Regions from separate parts of the Methylobacterium sp. 001424705 genome, predicted to be linked through region 1. Evidence: predicted binding sites of a transcription regulator. Region 1 holds the regulator's gene; each other region holds the start of a gene.

The links. Region 1 encodes PhoB, which activates phosphate uptake and scavenging genes when phosphate is short. Its sites were predicted from a motif close to TGTCATNNANCTGTCAT; they were not measured.
Region 2: AC6EUL_RS08870 (acid phosphatase) is a predicted target of PhoB. The motif match lies at 3,471-3,487, and genes of this name have one in related genera.
Region 3: AC6EUL_RS14025 (Orn/Lys/Arg family decarboxylase) is a predicted target of PhoB. The motif match lies at 3,173-3,189, and genes of this name have one in related genera.
Region 4: AC6EUL_RS03110 (UDP-2,3-diacylglucosamine diphosphatase) is a predicted target of PhoB. The motif match lies at 4,231-4,247, and genes of this name have one in related genera.

What each region holds. Positions count from the first base shown of each region.
Region 1 covers NZ_JCBANU010000024.1:49,319-54,790, reverse strand. The annotation lists gene pstA (phosphate ABC transporter permease PstA) at 1-226, shown strand, start outside; gene pstB (phosphate ABC transporter ATP-binding protein PstB) at 279-1,097, shown strand; gene phoU (phosphate signaling complex protein PhoU) at 1,183-1,908, shown strand; gene phoB (phosphate regulon transcriptional regulator PhoB) at 1,939-2,643, shown strand; gene AC6EUL_RS17610 (matrixin family metalloprotease) at 2,697-3,725, opposite strand; gene AC6EUL_RS17605 (SDR family NAD(P)-dependent oxidoreductase) at 3,818-4,630, opposite strand; gene AC6EUL_RS17600 (MFS transporter) at 4,705-5,472, opposite strand, start outside.
Region 2 covers NZ_JCBANU010000008.1:142,296-147,767, reverse strand. The annotation lists gene AC6EUL_RS08895 (lipid kinase) at 1-626, shown strand, start outside; gene AC6EUL_RS08890 (TerC family protein) at 728-1,477, shown strand; gene AC6EUL_RS08885 (hypothetical protein) at 1,381-1,809, opposite strand; gene AC6EUL_RS08880 (hypothetical protein) at 1,964-2,146, opposite strand; gene AC6EUL_RS08875 (hypothetical protein) at 2,409-2,546, opposite strand; gene AC6EUL_RS08870 (acid phosphatase) at 2,550-3,410, opposite strand; gene AC6EUL_RS08865 (anti-sigma factor family protein) at 3,668-4,462, opposite strand; gene AC6EUL_RS08860 (sigma-70 family RNA polymerase sigma factor) at 4,574-5,194, opposite strand; gene AC6EUL_RS08855 (patatin-like phospholipase family protein) at 5,252-5,472, opposite strand, start outside.
Region 3 covers NZ_JCBANU010000017.1:56,085-61,556, reverse strand. The annotation lists gene minC (septum site-determining protein MinC) at 1-274, shown strand, start outside; gene minD (septum site-determining protein MinD) at 288-1,103, shown strand; gene minE (cell division topological specificity factor MinE) at 1,100-1,399, shown strand; gene AC6EUL_RS14035 (NupC/NupG family nucleoside CNT transporter) at 1,433-2,683, opposite strand; gene AC6EUL_RS14030 (hypothetical protein) at 2,944-3,117, shown strand; gene AC6EUL_RS14025 (Orn/Lys/Arg family decarboxylase) at 3,237-5,472, shown strand, end outside.
Region 4 covers NZ_JCBANU010000002.1:188,572-194,043, reverse strand. The annotation lists gene AC6EUL_RS03130 (hypothetical protein) at 1-339, opposite strand, end outside; gene AC6EUL_RS03125 (PA0069 family radical SAM protein) at 509-1,633, shown strand; gene rnhB (ribonuclease HII) at 1,599-2,228, opposite strand; gene AC6EUL_RS03115 (glycosyltransferase family 4 protein) at 2,294-3,364, opposite strand; gene AC6EUL_RS03110 (UDP-2,3-diacylglucosamine diphosphatase) at 3,361-4,182, opposite strand; gene AC6EUL_RS03105 (aminotransferase class V-fold PLP-dependent enzyme) at 4,769-5,472, shown strand, end outside.

The DNA.
Region 1 (5,472 bases):
CGAGACCGCGCCGCTGCTCTTCACCGCGCTCAACAACAACAGCTGGTTCGCCCCCAACCTGATGGGCGGCGTGCCGAACCTGCCCGTGATGATCTACCAGTTCGCCCTCTCGCCCTATCCGAACTGGCAGCAGCTCGCCTGGGCCGGCGCCCTCCTCATCACCGTCACGATCCTCGCCCTGTCGATCGTGGCCCGCTTCGTCATCAAGACCGAGCGGTCGCGCTGACCACCCGCGCGCCGCCTGTCCCCGCCGCTTCGCCCGATAGGATCTTGAACCGATGAACGCCGCCCCCGGGATCACGTCCGCGCAGCTCACCGGACGCCACAAGGCCGACGAGTCCTCACCGGTCCGCATCGCCGTCAAGGACCTGAATTTCTACTACGGCAGCTTCCACGGCCTGAAGTCGGTCAACCTCAACTTCCACGACCGCCAGGTCACGGCGCTGATCGGCCCGTCGGGCTGCGGGAAGTCCACCCTGCTGCGCACCTTCAACCGGATCTACAGCCTGTATCCGGACCAGCGCGCGGAAGGGGAGATCCTCCTCGACGGCCAGAACGTCCTGGATTCCGGGGTCGACCTGAACGAGCTGCGCTCGCGCATCGGCATGGTATTCCAGAAGCCGACCCCGTTCCCGATGTCGATCTACGACAACGTCGCCTTCGGCCTGCGCCTCTACGAGAAGCTGCCCAAGGCCGACCTCGACATGCGCGTCGAGGAATCCCTGCGCAAGGCCGCCCTCTGGGACGAGGTGAAGGACAAGCTCAGGCAATCCGGCATGGGCCTCTCGGGCGGCCAGCAGCAGCGCCTCTGCATCGCCCGCACGGTGGCCCAGCGCCCCGAGGTGATCCTGTTCGACGAGCCGACCTCGGCCCTCGACCCGATCTCGACGGGCCGCATCGAGGAGCTGATCGAGCAGCTGCGTTCGGAATTCACCATCGTCATCGTCACGCACAACATGCAGCAGGCGGCGCGCATCTCGCAGTTCACCGCCTTCATGTATCTCGGCGAACTGGTGGAGTTCGGGCCCACCACGCGCATCTTCATGAATCCGGAAAAGCGCCAGACGCAGGACTACATCACCGGCCGCTTCGGCTGATCCTCCGCCGGCCGGTCTCGGCCCGCGTCCCCCATCACCGCCAGGGCGGGCCCCGACAGGCGGGCCCGATCGAGGAGCGAACCCCATGCCCGACCACATCGTCAAATCCTACGATACGGACCTCGAGGACCTGCGCCGCTCGATCTCCGAGATGGGCGGCATCGCCGAGAAGATGATGACCGAGGCCGGCGAGGCCCTGGTGCGCCGGGACGCGCCCCTGGCCCAGGCGGTGATCGCCGCCGACGCCCGCCTCGACACCCTCCAGCGCGAGATCGAGGAGCGGGCGATCCTGCTCATCGCCCGGCGCCAGCCCCTGGCCATCGACCTGCGCGAGACCGTGACGGCGATCCGCGTGTCGAACGATCTCGAACGCATCGGCGACCTCGCCAAGAACGTCGCCAAGCGCGTCGTGGCGATCGCCGACCAGATCCAGCCGCAGAAGATCGTCATCGGCGTCCAGCACATGAGCGACCTGGTGCAGGAGCAGCTCAAGGACGTCCTCGACGCCTATGCCAGCCGCGACACCAAGGCGGCCCTCGACGTCTGGGAGCGCGACGACGCCATCGATGCCCTCTACAATTCCCTGTTCCGCGAGCTCCTGACCTACATGATGGAGGACCCGCGCAACATCTCGTTCTGCACGCATCTCCTGTTCGTGGCCAAGAACATCGAGCGCATCGGCGACCACACCACCAACATCGCCGAGACGATCCACTACCTCGTCACCGGCGAGAACCTCCTGGCCGAGCGCGAGCGCCCGAAGAACGACGCGTCCAACTACGCCACCGTGGACATGCCCGGCGCGGCCTGACCCCCGTGCCGGTCTGATCGAAAGCGCACGATGAGTACGCGTATCCTGATCGTCGAGGACGAGGAGGCCCTGACCCTCCTCCTCCGCTACAACCTCGAGGCCGAGGGGTTCATCGTCGACTCGGCCGCCCGCGGCGACGAGGCGGACCTGCGCCTGCAGGAGCAGGTGCCCGACCTCGTCCTGCTCGACTGGATGCTGCCGGCCCTGTCGGGGATCGAGCTCTGCCGCCGCATCCGCGCCCGGCGCGAGACCGAGCGGCTGCCGGTCATCATGCTCACGGCGCGGGGCGAGGAGGGCGACCGCATCCGGGGCCTCGGAACGGGCGCCGACGACTACATCGTGAAGCCGTTCTCGGTGCCGGAGCTCCTCGCCCGGGTCCGCGCCCTGCTGCGCCGGGCCAAGCCGGCCCACGTCGCCAACCTGCTGGTGGCCGGCGACATCGAGCTCGACCGGGTCAGCCACCGCATCCGCCGGGAAGGCCGCGAGATCCATCTCGGGCCGACCGAGTTCAAGCTCCTCGAATTCCTGATGCAGAGCCCCGGCCGGGTGTTCTCGCGCGAGCAGCTCCTCGACGGCGTCTGGGGCCACGACGTCTACATCGACGAGCGCACGGTCGACGTCCATGTCGGGCGCCTGCGCAAGGCCCTGAACCGCCCGCGCCAGAGCGACCCGATCCGCACGGTCCGCGGCTCGGGCTACTCCTTCGACGAGATGTTCGAGGCCGAGGCCGAGTAGCCGATCCCGAGGCGCGCCGGCCCAGCCGTCAGGCGGATAGCCGGGCCCGCCGCCTAGGCGAAGATCATCGCATCGGTGGGCAGGTGGACGGTGAAGGCCTTGCCCTCGTCGACCCAGCCCGGACCGGCGGCGCCGTGGTTGATGCCGTTGGCTTCCTCGGCACTGCCGGCGAAGTGATGCTGGCCGGTCTGGGTGTTGTAGAAGCGCTCCAGGGTCAGGCCGCCGGGGGCGCCCGCATCCGCGTAGGCCTCGAAGGCCACGCCCTCGTACGTGTAGGTCGGCGCCGTCTTGAGGACCTGGTCCCGCTCGGCGACGCTCGTCGTGAAGAAGTGGGCGTTCGAGGCCGTGTCGAAGAACCGGAACACGTCCACCGTGTCGGCGCCCTGGGCCGGGGCCGCCCACGGGGTGCCCTCGTAGGTGAACCACGGCAGCGTCTTTTCGATCTGCGCCTTCTCGGCCGTGCTCGTGGTGTAGAAGTGATCCCCCGTATGGGTGTCGTAGAACCGATAGACCGCCGTGACGGCGGTGCCGGCGACCGGGCTCGTCTGTGCCGCCGCGGCCACCACCGGGGCGGGCGGCGCACCGTACAGGGCCTGGATCCCGGCGATGTCGCCGGCCGCCAGGGTCGTGATGCCCCTGTCGAGGATGGCGTTCATCACCTCGGGCTTGGCGTCGTAATGGTCGAGGCCGAGCGCGTGGCCGATCTCGTGCAGCGCCACCAGGGAGAAATCCACGTTCTGGGTGCCGACGATGCGGGCGCCGGAGGCGTGCCAGCCCTCGCCGCTGTCGAAGGTCACCTCCGCGGACTGCATGCGCTGGCCGCTGTAGGAATAGGTGGCGTAGCCCAGGGTCTTGCCGAGCCCGTCGATCCCCCCGAGGGTGAAGTCGATCTGGGCGTTGGCCGTCGCGGCCACCTGCTGGAAGGCGATGTCGGCGGCGGCGGCCCAGGTGGCGAAGGCGGCCTGGAGGAGGCTCACGAAGCCGGTGGGGATCGTGCCGTCGACGGCCCAGGTGACGGTGCCGCCGCCCGTGCCTGCCGCGCCCGTTCCCCAGCGCGGACCTTCCAGCGCATAATCCCCCATCGGCCGCCCTCCCGTGCGTTCGGGCCAGGGTCGGCGGCAGAGGTTGCGAAATCCTTACCGGACCGGCCGCAACGCGTCGGGGCGGCGCGTCCTCACACGATGCTGCGCACCACGCCGCCATCGACGCGCAGCGCCGCCCCGCTGGTGGCGCTGGCGGCCGGGCTGCAGATGTAGGCGACCATGCTGGCGACCTCCTCGACGGTGGCGAGGCGGCCGATCAGCGAGGTCGGGCGGTGCTCGGCCACGAAGGCGCGGCCGGCGGCGTCGAGGTCGACGGCGCCCCCGGTTCCGCCGTCCTGCCCCTGCGCCATGCTCTTCATGAAATCGGCGACCCCCTCGGACAGGGTCGGCCCCGGCAGCACGCTGTTCACGGTGACGCCGCTGCCCGACACGGTCTCGGCGAGCCCCCGGGCCACGGCGAGCTGGGCGGTCTTCGTCATCCCGTAATGGACCATCTCCACCGGGATGTTCACGCCGGATTCGCTGGAGATGAAGACCACCCGGCCCCAGCCGCGCGCGACCATGCCGGGGGTGTAGGCCCGCGCCAGGCGCACGCCGCTCATCACGTTGGTCTCGAAGAACCGCTGCCAGTCCTCGTCCGGGATCTCGAAGAACGGCTTCGGCTCGAAGATGCCGGTGTTGTTCACCAGGATGTCGACGTCCGGCAGGCCGGCGACCACGCGGGCCGCCCCGTCCGGACTGGCGACGTCCCCGGGCGCCCCGATGAAGCCGGCACGGCCGGTCTCGCGCTTCAGGCGGTCGACGGCGTCGCGGACGCGGTCCTGCGTCCGCCCGTTGATCGCCACGTTGGCGCCGAGTTCGCCCAGGGCCTTGGCGATGGCGTAGCCGATGCCGCTGGTGGAGCCGCTGACGAGGGCGCGCTTGCCGGACAGGTCGAGGTTCATGGGATCGTCCTTCGGAGAGGCACTGATCCGGGTCAACGCGCAGGTCGGGCCCTGGTGCGATCGCGGCGGATGCGTCAGGCGCGGGGCTGGCGCCGCAGGACGCTGGTCACCGCCCCGAGGCTCGCCAGCGCGACGGCGCACCACAGGGTCGCGGTCACCGGCCCGGCCGGCGGGCCGCCCTGGTGCAGGCCGAAGATCACCGCCACCAGGGCCGCGCCGAAGGATTGTCCGGTGAGGCGGGCGGTGGACTGCATCCCGCTCGCCCCGCCGCTGCGGTCCCGCGGGGCGCTGGTGATGATGACCTTGTTGTTGGGCGACTGGAACAACCCGAAGCCGAGGCCGCACAGGGTCAGGCGCCAGGCGATGTCGGGATGCGACGCGCCCGCGGGGAGGAGGGCCGTCGCCGTCAGGCCGGTGGCCATCAGGGCGAGGCCGAGGCCGCCGAGCAGCCCCGGGGCGTAGCGGTCGGCGAGGCGCCCCGAGATCGGGGCCATCAGGGCGATGGCCAGGGGCCACGGCGTCATCAGGAAGCCGGTCTGGGTCTCGGAGAGGTGCAGCACGTCCTGGAAGTAGAAGGGCAGGGCGACGTAGGCCATCATCTGGGCCGCGAAGGAGGCGACCGAGCTCGCCATCGACAGGGCGAAGGCGGGGATCCGCAGGAGGTCGACGGGCAGGAGCGGGCGCGCCAGCCGGGTCTGGGTCCGGACGAACACCGCGCCGATCGCCAGGGCCGCCCCGATCTCGGCCAGCGCCACGCCCCGGGTCGCCGGGTCGCCGAGGCCGTCGACCCCGATGATGAGGAGCCCGAAGGTCACGGCGTTGAGGAGGGCGCTGCGGAGGTC
Region 2 (5,472 bases), on a different contig from region 1:
TGCCCGTCGACCCGGTGGAGGCCGCTCGCCTCATCACCAGCGCGGAGGCACGCCCGGCCGATCTCGGCTGCGTCAACGGGCACTACTACTTCAACGTCGCCAGCATCGGCTTCTCGGCGGACCTCGCGGGCGACCTCACGGCGGAATCGAAGAAGACCTGGGGCACCCTCGGCTACGGCATCGCGGCGGTCCGCGTGCTTCGGCGGATGCGGCCCTTCACCGTCTACATCGAGCATGACGGTCAGACCGAGACGGTGCGCACCATCCAGGTCTCGGTGGGCAACGGACGTCACTACGGCGGCGGCATGACCGTCGAGGAGACGGCCACCGTCGACGACGGCAAGCTCGACTTCTATAGCCTGGAGGTCGCCCATTGGTGGCGGCTGCTGATGCTCCTGCCGGCTCTGCGCAAGGGCACCCAGGGCAAGGCGGCCGACGTGCGGGCCTTCAGCACCACTGAGATCGTGGTGAAGACCAAGAAGCCGCGCCCCGTGAACACCGATGGCGAATTGTCGACCTACACCCCCGCCCATTTCAAGGTGGTGCCGAAGGCGGTGCGGATCTTCAGCCCGGCCCCGGCCGAACGGCCGGGCGTGGCCGCGAGCAGCCCCGGTCCGACGGCCTGACCCAGCCGAACGGGGCCGGGACCGGCCTCGCCCCTCTCCATCCCCGCTCCCGGCGCGACGCCGTCCGGGGGAGCGGCCCTGACTGACTCGACGAGGCCACAGTGGACAGCCTGCTTCAACTCGCCAGCGACCCCACCGCCTGGGCGGCCCTCGCCACCCTGGTGGTGATGGAGGTCGTGCTCGGCATCGACAACCTCATCTTCATCTCGATCCTGACCAACAAGCTTCCGCCCGAGCACCAGCAGAAGGCACGGCGCATCGGCATCGGCCTCGCGCTGATCCTGCGCCTCGGCCTCCTCGCCACCATCGCGTACATCGTCGCCCTGACGCAGCCCGTCTTCGAGGTGTTCGGCAAGGGCTTTTCCTGGCGCGATCTGATCCTCATCGCCGGCGGCCTGTTCCTTCTGTGGAAGGCCACGAAGGAGATCCATCACACCGTCGATCCGGAGCCGGAGACGTTCGGGAGCAGCGCTGTGCGGCTCGGCTTCACCGCGGCCATCGGCCAGATCCTCGTCCTCGATCTCGTGTTTTCCATCGACAGCATCATCACGGCGGTGGGCATGACGGAGCACGTGCCCATCATGGTGATCGCCGTCGTCACCGCCGTGACCGTGATGCTGCTGGCTGCCGACCCGTTATCGCGCTTCATCGCCGCCAACCCGACGGTGGTGATGTTGGCGCTGGGCTTCCTCATCATGATCGGCATGACGCTGATCGCCGAAGGCTTCGGTGCTCACGTGTCGAAGGGGTACATCTACACTGCCATGGCCTTCTCGGCGGGCGTGGAGGGGCTGAACATGCTGGCCCGACGCCGCAGGCGTGCCCAGACCGGAACGATCACCAAATCCTGAGGAAACGTCGTTAACGTTTCACGGGAAAATCCTCGAGGAGGCTCGGCCGGGCTGATCGGCCGGGCCTCTTTCCGTTGGGCGGCGCATTCCCAGAGATCGATCAGGCTCGCGATGAACCGGCGCGGCTGACCGCGATAGCAGAAGCCCGCCTGGCAGCAGGTCTGATAGCTGCGGTCGAACATGTTGTGGACGGTGGCCTGCAGTTTCATGCCCTGCAGCTTCGGATCGATCCGTGCGAAATCGTAGCCGAGTACCGCATCGAACAGAGTCACGGTGGCGTTGCGGAAGCTGCTTGGCACGTCGTTGGCCGAGCTGCTGCCAGCGTCGCGCACGCCGCCGCCGACCCCGAGACCGTAGAGGTCGAGACCCGGGGGTTAGCACGGAGGTCGCGCGCATCTTGAAGGGGTTGCCGGGAATGCCCGAAAGGGCGAGCCCGACCGTCTCCGGGCTGCCCAGGCTCCGGGTCGTTCGGATGTCCACGTGGCTCTAGGCAGCCAGGATGTTGAAGCCGGGTCCGAGATTGGCGACGGCCTCCGGTTCCGCGCCGCGCGCCTGCGCCTCTCCGACGGCGGCCTGGACGACCAACGGATTGACGGGGTCGGGCCGCAGCACGTTGGTCTGGGTGATGTCGAAGATGGCGGTGTTCAGGACGACGTTGGTGCCCGGCACGTTGAACTTGATGCCGCCATCTGCTGGACTTCCGTCGACTGGAACGGTGTGCCGTCGCGATCGAGCCCAAGTGTGAGGCGAAGGAGGGCGCGAAGCTCACAGAGGGCATGAGTTCGTCGGTGAGCAGGGTGCGCTGCACTGGACCGGTGGCAACGTGCGCCTCGATCTGGTTGTCGACCGCGAACGCGTTGAGCACGTTGGTGATCCGGCCCGTGGAGCGCAGGGCCCGGGTGAGATCGTCGCTCAGGGCGTCGATCTGGGTCTAGCTTAGGTCAGCGTCAATCTGCTGGTTGCGGAAGTTCTGCCGGAAGATCGGGTCGGGGCCGAAGCGATGCTCGAAGGCATAACCGATCCGGTACTGCTCAGTGATGAAGTTCGGGAACGCTGGGTCGCCGGTCAAACACTACAGGATCGGCTCACGGGCGGCGGCCTCCTCGCGGGCACAGACGGCTTGGTCGGGAGCCGGACCGCCGGCGGCCCTGAGCTTGCCGAGTTCGACGCGAGCCTTGTCCAGATCGGCCCGAAAGCCGGCGTCGCCCTGAAGGGCGGCGAAGACGGCGCTGGCAGCCGTGCGCCCGGCCTCGATATCGCTCGCCCAGTGCAGACCGCAGACGACACGGCTCTCGCCGTAGGAGCGGGCACGGACGAAGAACTGCGTCGCCTTCTCGGGCATCAGGGCCGCCATGATCGCCGCGTAGGTCCAGGCCTGGGTCGCATGGCTCGACGGGAAGCTGAAGGCATTGCCGAGGTCGGAGGTCCGCATCACGCAGATCTCCGCGTCGTTGCCGACGAAGGGGCGCAGGCGGCGGTAATGCAGCTTCGGACCACGAGTGGCCTGGGCGATGTCGAGGCGCGCGCGTTCCAGAAGGGTCATCAGGGCAGGCGCCCGGGACTGCTCGATACGCTGGCCGATGACGCAGGCGAAATCGTCAAGGATCGCCGAGGCGCCATCGGCCACATCGGTGGTGGCCAGGGTCCAGCGCGGCGTTCCCTTGAGGGCCCGAGTTGCGACGAACGCGGCTTTGTCCGCCGACTCGGCCGCCGACTGGCCCCGCGGCGGGGCTCCGAGGATCGCGACGGTGTCGGGCGCCTGTGCCTCGGAGAGGTAGGGTGCCCGGGCTGCCTTGCCGGGTGTCAGGGGCGTGACACCGACGGCGGGGGCCGAGGCCGGTTTCTGCGCAGTCTCCTCCGCCCAAACCGCCGTAGGAGCAATCCCCACCGGCAGGGCGGCCAGGAACATCAGGGTCGGGAGCAGGCGGGCCATCGGCGTCTCGGCGTCAGAGGTCGGCACAGAGCGAGTGCCATCGGAGTATAGGGCTTCTATACAACAGGCCTATGGCACGGCTCGTCTGAACGCTGACGAAATCGCTTTCGATGTTTCTTTCGGGCTTCCGGAAAACGTCGGAAGAGGCGAATGACCGGACTTGGCCGTCCTGCATCGACACAGGCGATCGACGCGCCGGGAGAGCGCCGCGTCGCGGAAACCGGGCAATGCAGGCGCCGGACTGACGCGACGACCGATCAGAGCTTCGTCGCAGTCCGGCCGGCGAGGTTGCGCGCTGCGGATTCGAGACCGACGTGGTCGTGACCTCCGCTGAGGGCGTAGGCCGAGTGACCGGCGGTCCAGTAGGCGGTCTCGCCGTCGCCGGGGCTCGTGACCTCGCTCGGAGCGACGTGGCCGTCGAGGCTGCGGGTGGCAAACAGGGAGACTTCGCCGAGCTTGCCGGCGTCAATCACCACCTCGATGCCGGTGCCGTTGCGGGCCGGCACGATCTGCACGTCGCGCACCGTCCAGTCCGCCGGCAGGTCGGGCAACGCGATGCCGGTAGCTGCGGCAATGCCGGCGCGATCATAAGCCTGGGCCTGATCGCCCCGCTGCGCGGCAATGCGGGCGCGGACCTGCGCCGCCTCGCGGGCGTGGCGGGCATCGGCGACCAGGGCCGGATCGACGGGGGAGGCGAACGTGTCCGGCACGCCGAGGAAAGGCCCGTCGGAATGGGCCAGCCAGCCGGTGCCAACGAGGAGCGCGATCACCGCGGCGCGACGCAGGCGGTCACCGAACCGGCGCCAGGCCAGAGTCCGGTCGAGGCGCCGTGCGGCGGCCCGGTTACGCTCCGGTCCGGGGCCGGGAAGAATGGCGAAGGCCTGCCGGAGCGCGTCCCGGTCGTGCAGCTCGGCCATGATCTGCGCGGCGGTCTCGGGATTGCGCGCCAGGTGCGCCTCCACGTCGAGGCGGCGCAGGCCATCGAGCTGCCCATCCACGAAGGCGGTGAGGTCATTCTCGGTGATCGGATCGATCATCGCGGTCTGGTCCATGGCGTCGGCTCCGGTCGGATACAGGGGGCGCGTCCCCGGACGAGGAGTCCCGGCCGCGCTGAGAACGGATCGGCCTGCCTATGGCGCTCCGTCCCGGTCTTCGAAAACGTCTCAGGTGTCGCCGACGGCGCGGCCCGTTCGGTGCGATGCGTCGTCCTCGTCCTGGGCGACGAGGCGCAGGCGCGGCCGCTCGGCCGCGAGGCGCTGGCGCCGCTCGGCGACACCGCTCCCCTGGCGCTCACCTTCCTCGAAGGCCCGCAGGGCGGCGCGGCCCCGCCCAAGACGCGACATCAGTGTGCCGATGGGGATGCCGAGGACGGCCGCCGCATCGGCATAGGCCATACCTTCCAGGGTAACGAGGTGAAGGGCGGCGCGCTGCTCTTCCGGCAGCGTGAGGAAGGCGCGCCGGATCTGCGCAAGGCGGACTTGCGCCTCCTGGGCCGGGGGCGCCATCTCCTCGCTCATCTGCACGAGGGTATCGGCGTGGCGGGCCTCGACCCGCTTCCGGCGCTGCTCGTCGATGAAGACGTTGTGCAGCACCGTCATCATCCAGGTGCGCAGGTTGGTGTTCGGCCGCGCCGCCTGGCCCGATTCCAGGGCCCGCACCAGCGCATCGTGCACGAGGTCATCGGCCCGCAGCGTGTCGCGCGTTAGGGCCCGCGCGTAGCGCCGGAGCGGCACGAGCAGGTCGACGATGGCAGCGGGGCCGGGCGGGTTCGGTTCGGTCGTCATAAGAGCATCAACGCACGAACCGCTGCTCTTAATCCAGCCGCGGCGTGTGGACGCGCATCAACGGTAGGTCGCCTCGAGATCGAGGGTGCAGGTTCGGCCGATCTGCTCGTAATTCTCGGCGATCCAGGCCTGAGCCGCACCGCGGCCCTTGTCTCGCAGGCGCTCGAACACCCGCCAGCGGGCATCGAGGCGCGAGGAGGCCTGGTACTCGTCGAGGGCGCCCGTGCCGTCGATGCGGTGGACGTACTGCGACTGGTACTCGCCCCGGCCGAGCACGC
Region 3 (5,472 bases), on a different contig from region 1:
CACCGGCGACGTCACCGTCATGGGGTCGGTCTCCTCCGGCGCGGAGATCCTCGCCGGCGGCTCCATCCACGTCTACGGCGCGCTGCGCGGCCGGGCCATCGCCGGCGCCGCCCGCAACCCCCGCGCCCGCATCTGCTGCCGCAAGTTCGAGCCCGAGCTTCTCGGCATCGACCGCCTCGTCCGTACGGCCGAGGAGATGGGCAACCACTTGCGCGGCAAGGCCGTGCAAATCTGGCTCGATGGCGGCGCCATCAAATTCGCATCCTTGGATTGAGGAGACAGCTCATATGGCCAAAATTCTGGTCGTGACATCAGGCAAGGGCGGCGTCGGCAAGACGACGACGACGGCGGCCCTCGGCGCGGCGCTCGCGCAGGCCGGCAAGAGCGTGGCGGTGGTCGACTTCGATGTCGGCCTGCGCAACCTCGACCTCGTGATGGGCGCCGAGCGGCGCGTCGTCTACGACCTCATCAACGTGGTCAACGGCGACGCCAAGCTCAACCAGGCCCTCATCCGCGACAAGCGCCTGGACAAGCTCCACCTGCTGCCCGCCTCGCAGACCCGCGACAAGGATGCGCTCACCGACGAGGGCGTCGCCCGCGTCATGGACGAGCTGCGCGAGAAGTTCGACTGGGTGATCTGCGACTCCCCGGCCGGCATCGAGCGCGGCGCCACGCTGGCCATGCGCCACGCGGATGTGGCGGTGGTGGTCACCAACCCCGAGGTCTCCTCGGTGCGCGACTCCGACCGGATCATCGGCCTGCTCGACTCCAAGACCCTCAAGGCCGAGCGCGGCGAGACCATGGAGAAGCACCTGATCCTCACCCGCTACGACCCTGCCCGGGCCGATCGCGGCGACATGCTCAAGATCGAGGACGTGCTCGAGATCCTCTCGATCCCGCTGCTCGCCATCATTCCGGAGAGCATGGAAGTCCTGCGCGCCTCCAACGTCGGTTGCCCGGTGACCCTGAACAACCCGCTCTGCGCCCCGGCCCGCGCCTACACCGACGCCGTACGCCGCCTCAACGGCGATGCGGTCCCGATGTCGGTCCCCACCGACAAGAAGTCCTTCCTCGACAAACTCTTCACCCGGAGGGCAGCATGAGCCTCCTCAACATGTTCAACCGGCGCGGTTCGGCGCCGGTCGCCCGCGACCGCCTGCAACTCATCCTCGCCCATGAACGGGCGGGGGTCGGCGGCTCCGATCTCGTGATGGTGCTGCGTGAGGAGATCCTCGCGGTCATCGCCAAGCACGTCGAGGTCAACAGCGACAAGGTCCAGATCCGCCTCGACCGCGGCCAGGACATGTCGACCCTCGACATCGATATCGAGCTGCCGCTCACGGCCGTCGCCAAGGCCGGCCCCGCAAAGGTCAAGGCGGCGAAACTCGCCGCCGCATGACCCTCCGCGCAAGCATCCCGGCCGGCACAGCCGTCAGGCCCCGATGAACAACCCGGCGAGCGTCGCGCTCGTCAGGTTGGACAGGGTGCCGGCCAGGATCGCGCGCAGGCCGAAGCGGGCGATCTCCGCCCTGCGCTCGGGCGCGAGGCTGGCGAGGCTCGCGAGCTGGATCGCCACCGAGGTCAGGTTGGCGAAGCCGCAGAGCGCGAAGCACAGGATCGCGGCCGTGCGCGGATCGAGGCTGCCCGCCTTCAGGACCGGCGAGAGCTGCGCGTAGGCCAGGAACTCGTTGAAGGCGATCTTCTGACCGAGCGCCCCGCCGACGAGGCCGGCCTGGTCCCAGGGCACGCCCATCAGCCAGGCCAGCGGCGCGAACACCGCGCCGAGGAGGCCCTCCAGGCTCAGGGCGGGATAGCCCGCGAGGCCACCGGCCCAGCCCATGAACCCGTTCAGCAGGGCGATCAGCCCCGTGAACGCGATCAGCATCGCCCCCACCGAGACCGCCACGGCGAGCCCCTTCTGGGTGCCGTCGGCCGCCGCCTCGATCACGTTGACCGCCCGCGTCTCCGCGAAGGTGACCCGCGTGGAGGTGACCCGGCTCGGCTCCGTCGTCGGCACCAGGATCTTGGCGTAGAGCAGCCCGCCCGGCACCGCCATGACGCTCGCCGCGAGCAGATACTCCATCGGAACGCCCAAAGCCGCGTAGCCGGCCAGAATCGTGCCCGCTGTGGAGGCGGCCCCGCTCGACATCACGGCGAACAGTTCGGCCGAGGTCAGCGCCAGCAGGAATGGCCGCAGCGCGATGGCGATCTCGCTCTGGCCGATGGCGATGGTGATCACCGCCGAGAAGGTCTCGATCCGCGAGGTGCCGATCACCCGCTGCAGCGCCGCGCCGATGCCGCGCGCGGCCGCCTGCATCACCCCGAAATGGTAGAGCACCGCGATCAGCGCCGAGACGTAGAGGATCTGCGGCAGGATGCGCAGGGCCAGGATGAAGCCGCTGCCGCCGAACAGCTCGACCATCCGCGGCTCGACGAGGCCGCCGAACAGGAACGCGGTGCCCCGGTCGCCGTAGTTCAGCACGGTCTGGACGAAGCCCGCCGCCGCCGCGAGGCCCGTCCGGCCCGCCGGGATGAACAGCACCAGGGCCCCCACCGCCACCTGCAGCGCCAGGGCCGAGAGGACCACGCGGGGCGAGATCGCCCGCCGGTTGGTGGAGAACAGCACGGCCACGGCCAGCAGCAGGGCGAGGCTCATCCCTGCGTGAAAAAGCTTCTCGACCATGCCGCCCCGCTGTTCTGCCTTGCGCGGAGCAAGCCCGATGCCGGGGCGTTTGTCGCGGGTGAAATGGCGCTGTCTCCCGGCGCCGGCGGGGAAGGATTGCCGGAGACAGGGCCGCCCGCGTGGTTCCGCGCCTCCACTCCCTCCGCCGCGCCCGGCCGGTCCTCTCCGGGCGCTCGCGCCTGCCGCGGGACGAGATCGCCGGGTGAAACGCCGCCGAGACCAAGCGCCCGCTCGTCACCCTGTCGATCCGCACCGCGCGGGTGCTGCCGCCGACCCGGGGCACCGGCAAGTTCGGCCTGACCATCGAGGGGCTGTTCATCGGCGAAATCGAGAACGGCTTGCTCCGCGCCCTCGCGATCTGCGGCCTCGCGGCGCCGGCGATCCACGGCGTGATCCACCGGCTCGGGCTCGTCAAACGGCGCGGCGGATCGTAAGCCGGCTCCCTGTCGCGCCGCGCGGCGCCTGAAAACACCGCGACCGCCGCAAGATCGTCATCGAAGCGTCACGTCCCGTCGCGAACGGTGCGCCAAACGCCCCTGGGAGCCTTTTCCGCATGGACTTCTTTCGCCGCTTCACCGTCCTGATGTGTGCGCCGAACTTCGACCCGGACGATCTCGAGGGCGTGCGCGTCCAGCAGATCATCGGCTCCGTGGAGAAGCTCGGCTTCGAGGTGGTGCGGGCCCGCCGCGTCGAGGATGCGGCCATCGCGGTCCAGACCGATTCGGCCATCGGCTGCATGGTGGTGGACTGGGGCAAGCGCGGCCTCGACGGCAAGGCGGCGGCCCTCATCAACCTGATGCGCAAGCGCGGGCTGGAGATGCCCATCGTCATCATGGTCCGCCGCAAGCGCCTGGAGGACATCCCCGTCGAGGTGCTGGACTTCATCGACGGCTATATCTTCCTGGCGGAAGAAACCCCGGACTACATCGCCCGCGGCCTGGTGAGCCGCGTGAAGCAGTATGCCGAGACCCTGAAGACGCCGTTCTTCGGCGCGCTGGTGGATTACGCCGAGCAGGGCAACCAGCTCTGGACCTGCCCGGGCCACAACGGCGGCATCTTCTACAACCGCTCCCCGATCGGACGCATCTTCGTCGAGCATCTCGGCGAGGCGGTGTTCCGCGACGACCTCGACAACTCGGTGCTCGATCTCGGCGATCTCCTCGTCCACGAGGGCCCGGCCCTGAAGGCGCAGAAGGAGGCGGCCGTCATCTTCGGGGCGGAGAAGACCTACTTCGTCCTCAATGGCACCTCGGCCTCCAACAAGATCGTGCTCTCGGCCCTGGTCGCCGAGGGCGACCTCGTGCTGTTCGACCGCAACAACCACAAGGCCGCGCATCACGGCGCGCTGTTCCTCGGCGGTGCGATCCCGGTCTTCCTGGAGACCGACCGCAACGCCTACGGCCTGATCGGCCCGATGTACCACGAGGCCCTGGACGAGACGCGCATCCGCGAGAAGATCCGCACCAACCCGCTGATCACCGACACGGAGGCCTGGCGGCGCGAGCGGCCGTTCCGCGTCGCGGTGGTCGAGCAGTGCACCTATGACGGCACGATCTACAACGCACAGATGATCCTCGATAAGATCGGGCATCTCTGCGACTACATCCTCTTCGACGAGGCCTGGGCGGGCTTCATGAAGTTCCACCCGCTCTTCGCCGGCCGCTTCGCGATGGGCTTGAAGGGCCTCGACGAGACCTCGCCGGGCATCATCGCCACGCAATCGACCCACAAGCAATTGGCGAGCTTCTCGCAGGCCTCGCAGATCCACACCAAGGACAGCCATATCCGCGGCCAGACCCGGCGCATCGAGCACCGGCGCTTCAACGAGACCTTCCTGGTCCACGCCTCGACCTCGCCGTTCTACCCCCTGTTCGCCTCCCTCGACGTCGGCGCGCAGATGATGAAGGGGCGCTCCGGCGTCGTCCTGTGGGACGACACGATCCGCCTCGGCATCGAGTGGCGCAAGAAGGTCCGCGCCATCCGCCGCGAGTTCGAGGAGAAGGAGGGCGATCCGCTCAAGCGCTGGTTCTTCGATCCCTTCGTGCCGGACACGGTCGAGGCACCGGACGGCAAGGTGCCGTGGGAAAGCCTGTCGACGGACGAACTCGCCGGCAACGTGAAGTACTGGGAACTGACACCCGGCGCCGACTGGCACGGCTTCACCCATGTGGCGCCCGACTACGCCATGACCGACCCCAACAAGCTCACCGTGCTGACCCCGGGTTTCAACCGGCACACCGGGGAATATGCCGCGCACGGGGTGCCGGCGCCGATCGTGGCGCAGTACCTGCGGGAAAACCGCATCGTGCCGGAGAAGAACGACCTCAACTCGCTGCTCTTCCTACTGACGCCGGGCGTCGAATCCTCGAAGGCCGGCACGCTGATCTCGGGGCTGGTCGCCTTCAAGCGCCTGCACGACGACAACGTGCCGTTGGAGGAGGCGATGCCCGAATTCGTCCGGCGCCGGCCCAACCGCTACAAGGGCGTGCGCCTGCGCGACCTGTGCGCCGACTTCCACGCCTTCCATCGCGAGCACGGCACCAGCACGCTCCAGCGCAAGCAGTTCGAGCCGGGGCACCTGCCCGAGATGGTGATGACGCCGAAGGAGGCGGTCCAGCAGCTCACCCGCAACAACGTCGATTACGTGCCGATCGCCGAAGCCGAGGGCCGCGTGGCGACGACCTTGCTTCTGGTCTACCCGCCGGGCATCGGCACGGTGCTGCCGGGCGAGCGATTGGACGAGCGGGCCAAACCCATGCTGGACTATTTCAAGATGTTCGAGCGCTCCG
Region 4 (5,472 bases), on a different contig from region 1:
CAAAGACACCTCCGGGCGGGCCGTCCCAATGAAGCGATCCAGAAGACGGATCCAACCCTCGGCGGGAACATCGCCGGCCTCGAGACACAGGACCCAGTCCCGGCGCGCGATCTTCGCACCGGCCGACCAGGGCGACGACCCACGACCACGCAGAACGACCGTCGCGCCGGTCGCCTCGGCCACGGCCTCGATCATCGCATTCGCGACCGGCACGACGATCACCGCGTCACCGACGAGTCCCGCCGCAACTCCGGCAACCAGCGCGCCTAGCGTATCGGCGAGGTGATCGACGGAATCGGGGTCGGCAGGCCGCGCCACGGAGATGAGAGCCGAAAGCATGCGCGCGCATACCGTATTTTCGCGTAGCGCCAAGCCACCTCGCGGCGACGCAGAGGACGCAAATGGGTAGAAACGCGACACGACACGCGTTCTGCCTGAAATTTTTGCAGCGCTCCGAAGATTTGTTCATGATACGTTCTCGTCCGATCTCAACGGATGAACCCCGCCCATGCCAGCAGACGCCACTCGCCCATCGTCCGCCGGCCCCGCGGCTGCGCGACGCCTCGGCGAGACCACACCGCAGCCGATGGGGCGGCGGGGCCGGGGTGCCACGGCCAATCCGAGCGGACAGTACGAGGCGGCCCGACGGGAAACCTTCGACGACGGCTGGTCCGGCAACGAGGAGGCGGTCCCCGTCCGGACCGAGGTGCGGCCGGAGCATGCCCGCACGCTGATCACCCGCAACACCTCGCCCGACATCTCGTTCGATCGCTCGATCAATCCCTACCGCGGCTGCGAGCACGGCTGCGTCTACTGCTTCGCTCGTCCGAACCACGCCTATGTCGGCCTGTCACCGGGCCTCGACTTCGAGACCAAGCTGTTCCGGAAGGTGGGTGCCGGCGCTCTGCTCGAAGCGGAGTTGTCGGCACCGGGCTACCGTCCCGCCACCATCGCCCTGGGCACCGTCACCGATCCCTACCAGCCGATCGAACGGGAGCATCGCGTCACCCGCGCGGTGCTGGAGGTCCTGGCGCGGTTCCGCCACCCGGTCGGCATCGTGACGAAATCGAATCTCGTCGTGCGCGATCTCGACCTCCTCACCGACCTCACGCGCGACGGTCTCGTGAAGGTCGCGATCTCGGTGACCACCCTCGATCCCGTCCTGGCACGCCGGCTGGAGCCCCGCGCGCCGCATCCGCAAAAGCGCCTGGACGCGATCGCCCGCCTGAGCGCCGCGGGCATTCCCGTGATGGTCATCGCCGCGCCGATCATCCCTTCGTTGAACGACCACGAGCTCGAGGCGATCCTCGCCCGGGCCCGGGCGCTCGGCGCCGTGGAGGCGAGCCACGTACTCCTACGCCTGCCGCTCGAACTCGATGACCTGGTGAACGACTGGTTCGCCGAGCATTACCCAGGTCGCCAGCGCCACGTCATGTCGCTGGTCCGCGCCGCGCGGGGCGGAAAGGCCTATGACGCCGCTTTCGGCACGCGGATGACCGGCACCGGCGCCTATGCCGACCTGATCCGCCAGCGCATGCGGCTCGCCCGGCAGCGCCTCGGCTATCCCGAAGTCCGTCGTCGCCTGCGCGTCGACCTGTTCAGGGTTCCGCGCGACCAGTTGAGCCTGTTCTGAGATCGTAGGCGCGCGTGAAGCTGAGCCGATGATGGGGCGAGCGGCCGCGGTGTGCGAGGCCGGCGAGATGGGTGCGCGTGCCGTAGCCGACGTTGCTCGCCCAGCCGTAGTCCGGGTAGCGCCCGGCCAGCCGACGCATCAATGCGTCGCGCAGGGTCTTGGCCACGATGGAGGCGGCGGCGATCTGCGGCACCAGCCGGTCGCCGCCCACCACGGCGCGGCCGGGGAGGGCGAGTCCCGGAATCGTGTCGCGGCCGTCGACCCAGACCGGTGCGTCGAGATGCAGGCCGAGGACCGCGCGCCGCATGGCGTCGAGGGTGGCGGCGCGGACGTTGATCCGGTCCACCAGCGCGCGCGATCCGGCCGCCACCGCGACGCGGGCGCGCGCCCGGATGAGTGGAGTCAACGCCTCGCGCTCGGCCGCCTTCAGGCGCTTGCTGTCGTCGAGACGCGCCAGAAGCTCGGGCGGGAATGCAGCCGGCGCGAACCACACCGCCGCGACGATCACCGGGCCGCAGAGGGCCCCCCGCCCAACCTCGTCGCAGCCGATCACGGCCGGGTAGGTCTCCGCCAGGCGCGGGTCGAAGGGCGGCATCGGGCAGGGTCCGGGCAGGGGGCTGATCCCTTCCCCTAGCGTGCGTGGCCAGTCGGGTCCACGCGTCAGCCGAGTTCGACGATGCCCCGCGATGGCGTGCCCGCGGCCCGAACCCGGACGGACGTGCTGCCATGGGCTTGTGCGATGTTGTCGTAGAACTGCCGCGCGCTCTCGGCCCAGGTGTACCGCAGGGCTTCGCTGCGGCAACGCTCCCGCGGAATTGCCAAGGCGGCCACGGCGGCCGCCCGCAAGTCGTGATCGAGGACGCCGGCACCGGTCCGGCCGATGACGTCAAGGGGCCCGGTGACGGGATAGGCGGCCACGGGGACTCCACAGGCGAGGGCTTCGAGAAGCACGATTCCGAAGGTGTCGGTCAGGCTCGGAAACACGAAGACGTCGGCAGCGGCGTAGAGGGCAGCGAGGGCGGCGCCGGTGCGGATGCCGAGAAAGTGGGCCGCCGGCGCAATCCCCGCGAGGCGCGCCCGATCCGGACCGTCGCCGACGACGACCTTCGTTCCGGGCAGATCGAGGCGCAGGAACGCCTCGAGGTTCTTCTCCACCGCGAGCCGTCCCACCGAGAGGAAGATCGGCCGCGGCAGCCCGGCAAGGTCCGGCGCATCCGGCGGGCGAGGCCGGAACAGCTCGGTGTCGACGCCGCGCGTCCAGCGCATCAGGTTGGTGAAGCCGCGCGCGTGGAGGTCGCGCTCCAGGGAGGGAGTCGAGACCATAGTGCCGTTGGCCGCGCCATGGAACCGGCGCAGCCAGGCATAGCTCCAGGTTTCGGGCACGGGGGCCCGGGCGGAGAGGTATTCCGGGAAGCGGGTGTGATAGCTCGTGGTGAACGGACGGCCATGGGCGAGGCAGTATCGCCGCGTGGCATAGCCCACGGTCCCTTCCGTGGAGATGTGGACGTGGGTGGGCTGCAGATCGTCCCAGAGGCGCGCCACGTGCCGTTTGGTGGCGTAGGCGACCCGAATCTCGGGATAGCCCGGCAGGGGCAGGGAGGCGAAGTCCTGGTGGGTCAGGAACACCGGGTCGAAGCCGTAGGCAGCCCCCGCCGCGGCCATGTTCTCCAGGGAGCGGACCACGCCGTTGACTTGCGGATGCCAAGCATCCGTCGCGATGAGGAGCCTCACGCGACCGCCCGGGCTCCGTCGGGCCGCGTGCGGTCGACGAGCTCGGTCCGCCCGGCGCGGGCCCTCAGCAGGCTCGGATAGTGCAACACCTCCATGGTGCCGTCGTAGTGCTCGACGATGGCGGTGCAGGATTCCACCCAGTCGCCGGTGTTCAGGTAGGTGAGACCGTTGATCTGCCGGTTGGCCGCGTGGTGGATGTGGCCGCAGATCACCCCGTCGGCCCCGACGCGCTTGGCCTCGGCGCTGAGCAATTCCTCGAACTTGCCGATGAAGTTGACGGCGTTCTTGACCTTCAGCTTGGCCCAGGCGGAGAGCGACCAGTAGGCGAGGCCGAGGCGGCGGCGCACGGTGTTGACGTAGGTGTTCACGAAGAGGGCGAAGGTGTAGGCGCCGTCGCCCAGGAACGCGAGCCACCGGGCATGGCGGACCACCATGTCGAATTGGTCGCCGTGGATGACGAGGTAGCGCTTGCCGTCGGCGGCCTCATGCACCCGCTGATCGGCGATTTCGATGCCACCGAAGGTCATGCCGATATAGTCGCGCAGGAACTCGTCGTGGTTGCCCGGGACGTAGACCAGCGTCGAGCCCTTGCGAACCTTGCGCATGAGCTTCTGCACGACGTCGTTGTGGCTCTGCGGCCAGTACCAGCCGGACTTGAGTTGCCAGCCATCCACGATGTCGCCGACGAGGTAGATCTCGTCCGCATCGTAATCACGCAGGAATTCGAGCAGCAGATCGGCTTGGCAACCCTTGGTCCCCAAATGCATGTCGGACAGGAACAGGGTCCGGACGCGGGTCGTCTCGGTGTCTTCGCCCACGTTCGCCTCCGGGACAGCCTCCGATCCCTGGAGCCAAACCGGATTCCCGTATCAGTTTGATGACGTCGGCCTCGCCAGACCAGCCGCCTTCGGCGCCGCGACGTAAGCTCTTCTTCCACAAAAAAAATTTTGATTTGAGACCAAGTATTTCGGGTTTTCCTTTCGGCGGGAAGCCGGGCATAGTCCCGCTCAAGGTGCCCCACCGGGCGGCGTTCGAGAACGCATGACCGGAGCCCATCGAGGCGAACTAAGGGTGCCGTCCCCGGGGACGACGACGCTGAAACGGCCCAGCGGTCAGCGCGTGTCGCGCGACCCGGCCCATGGAGAAGAGGCTTGTGGTATTCGGTGGCGCGCGCGGCGACGGGCGTCGAAGGGCTTTCTTCGACGCGGGCGGACCTGGGTCCTGTATCCGTCCACAGGTCGCGCACGTACGAGTTCGTCCCGCGATTCATCTAACAAGCGGCCGCTACGAGCACTCGGGATCGTCCCGGGACGCCCCGTGCGATCCGCTTCAACCCTCGGCGCATCATTGTCGCCGCACGCCAGGGCGCGTGTGGTCACTAACGTGAGAAACGGAGAAAACATCATGGCGGCAACGCGACGTCCCGGCCGGAACCACCTGTTCGTCCCGGGCCCGACGAACATCCCGGATCGCGTGATGCGCGCGATGATGGTGCAGTCCGAGGATCACCGTTCGGTGGACTTCCCCACGCTGACCAAGCCGCTCTTCCAGGACACGAAGGCCGTCTACGGTTCGATCGAGGGCACCATCTTCCTGTTCCCGGCCTCCGGCACCGGCATCTGGGAATCCGCCCTGTCCAACACCCTGTCGCGCGGCGACAAGGTCCTGGCCGCCCGCTTCGGCCAGTTCAGCCACCTCTGGATCGACATGGCCCAGCGCCTCGGCCTGGAAGTCATCGTCCAGGACGAGGAGTGGGGCACGGGTGCGAACCCGGAGCGGATCGGCGAGGCCCTGCGCGCCGACAAGAACCACGAGATCAAGGCCGTCATGGTCGTCCATAACGAGACCGCCACCGGCGTCACCAGCGATGTCGGTGCCGTGCGCAAGGCGATCGACGCCGCCGGCCATCCGGCCCTGCTGTTCGTCGACGGCGTCTCCTCGATCGGCTCGCTCCCCTTCAAGATGGACGAGTGGAAGGTCGATTGCGCCATCGCCGGCTCGCAGAAGGGCCTGATGCTCCCCGCCGGCCTCGGCGTTATCTGCGTCAGCCAGAAGGCGCTCAAGGCCGCCGACACCTCGTCGGGCCAGAACGACCGCCTCGCACACGT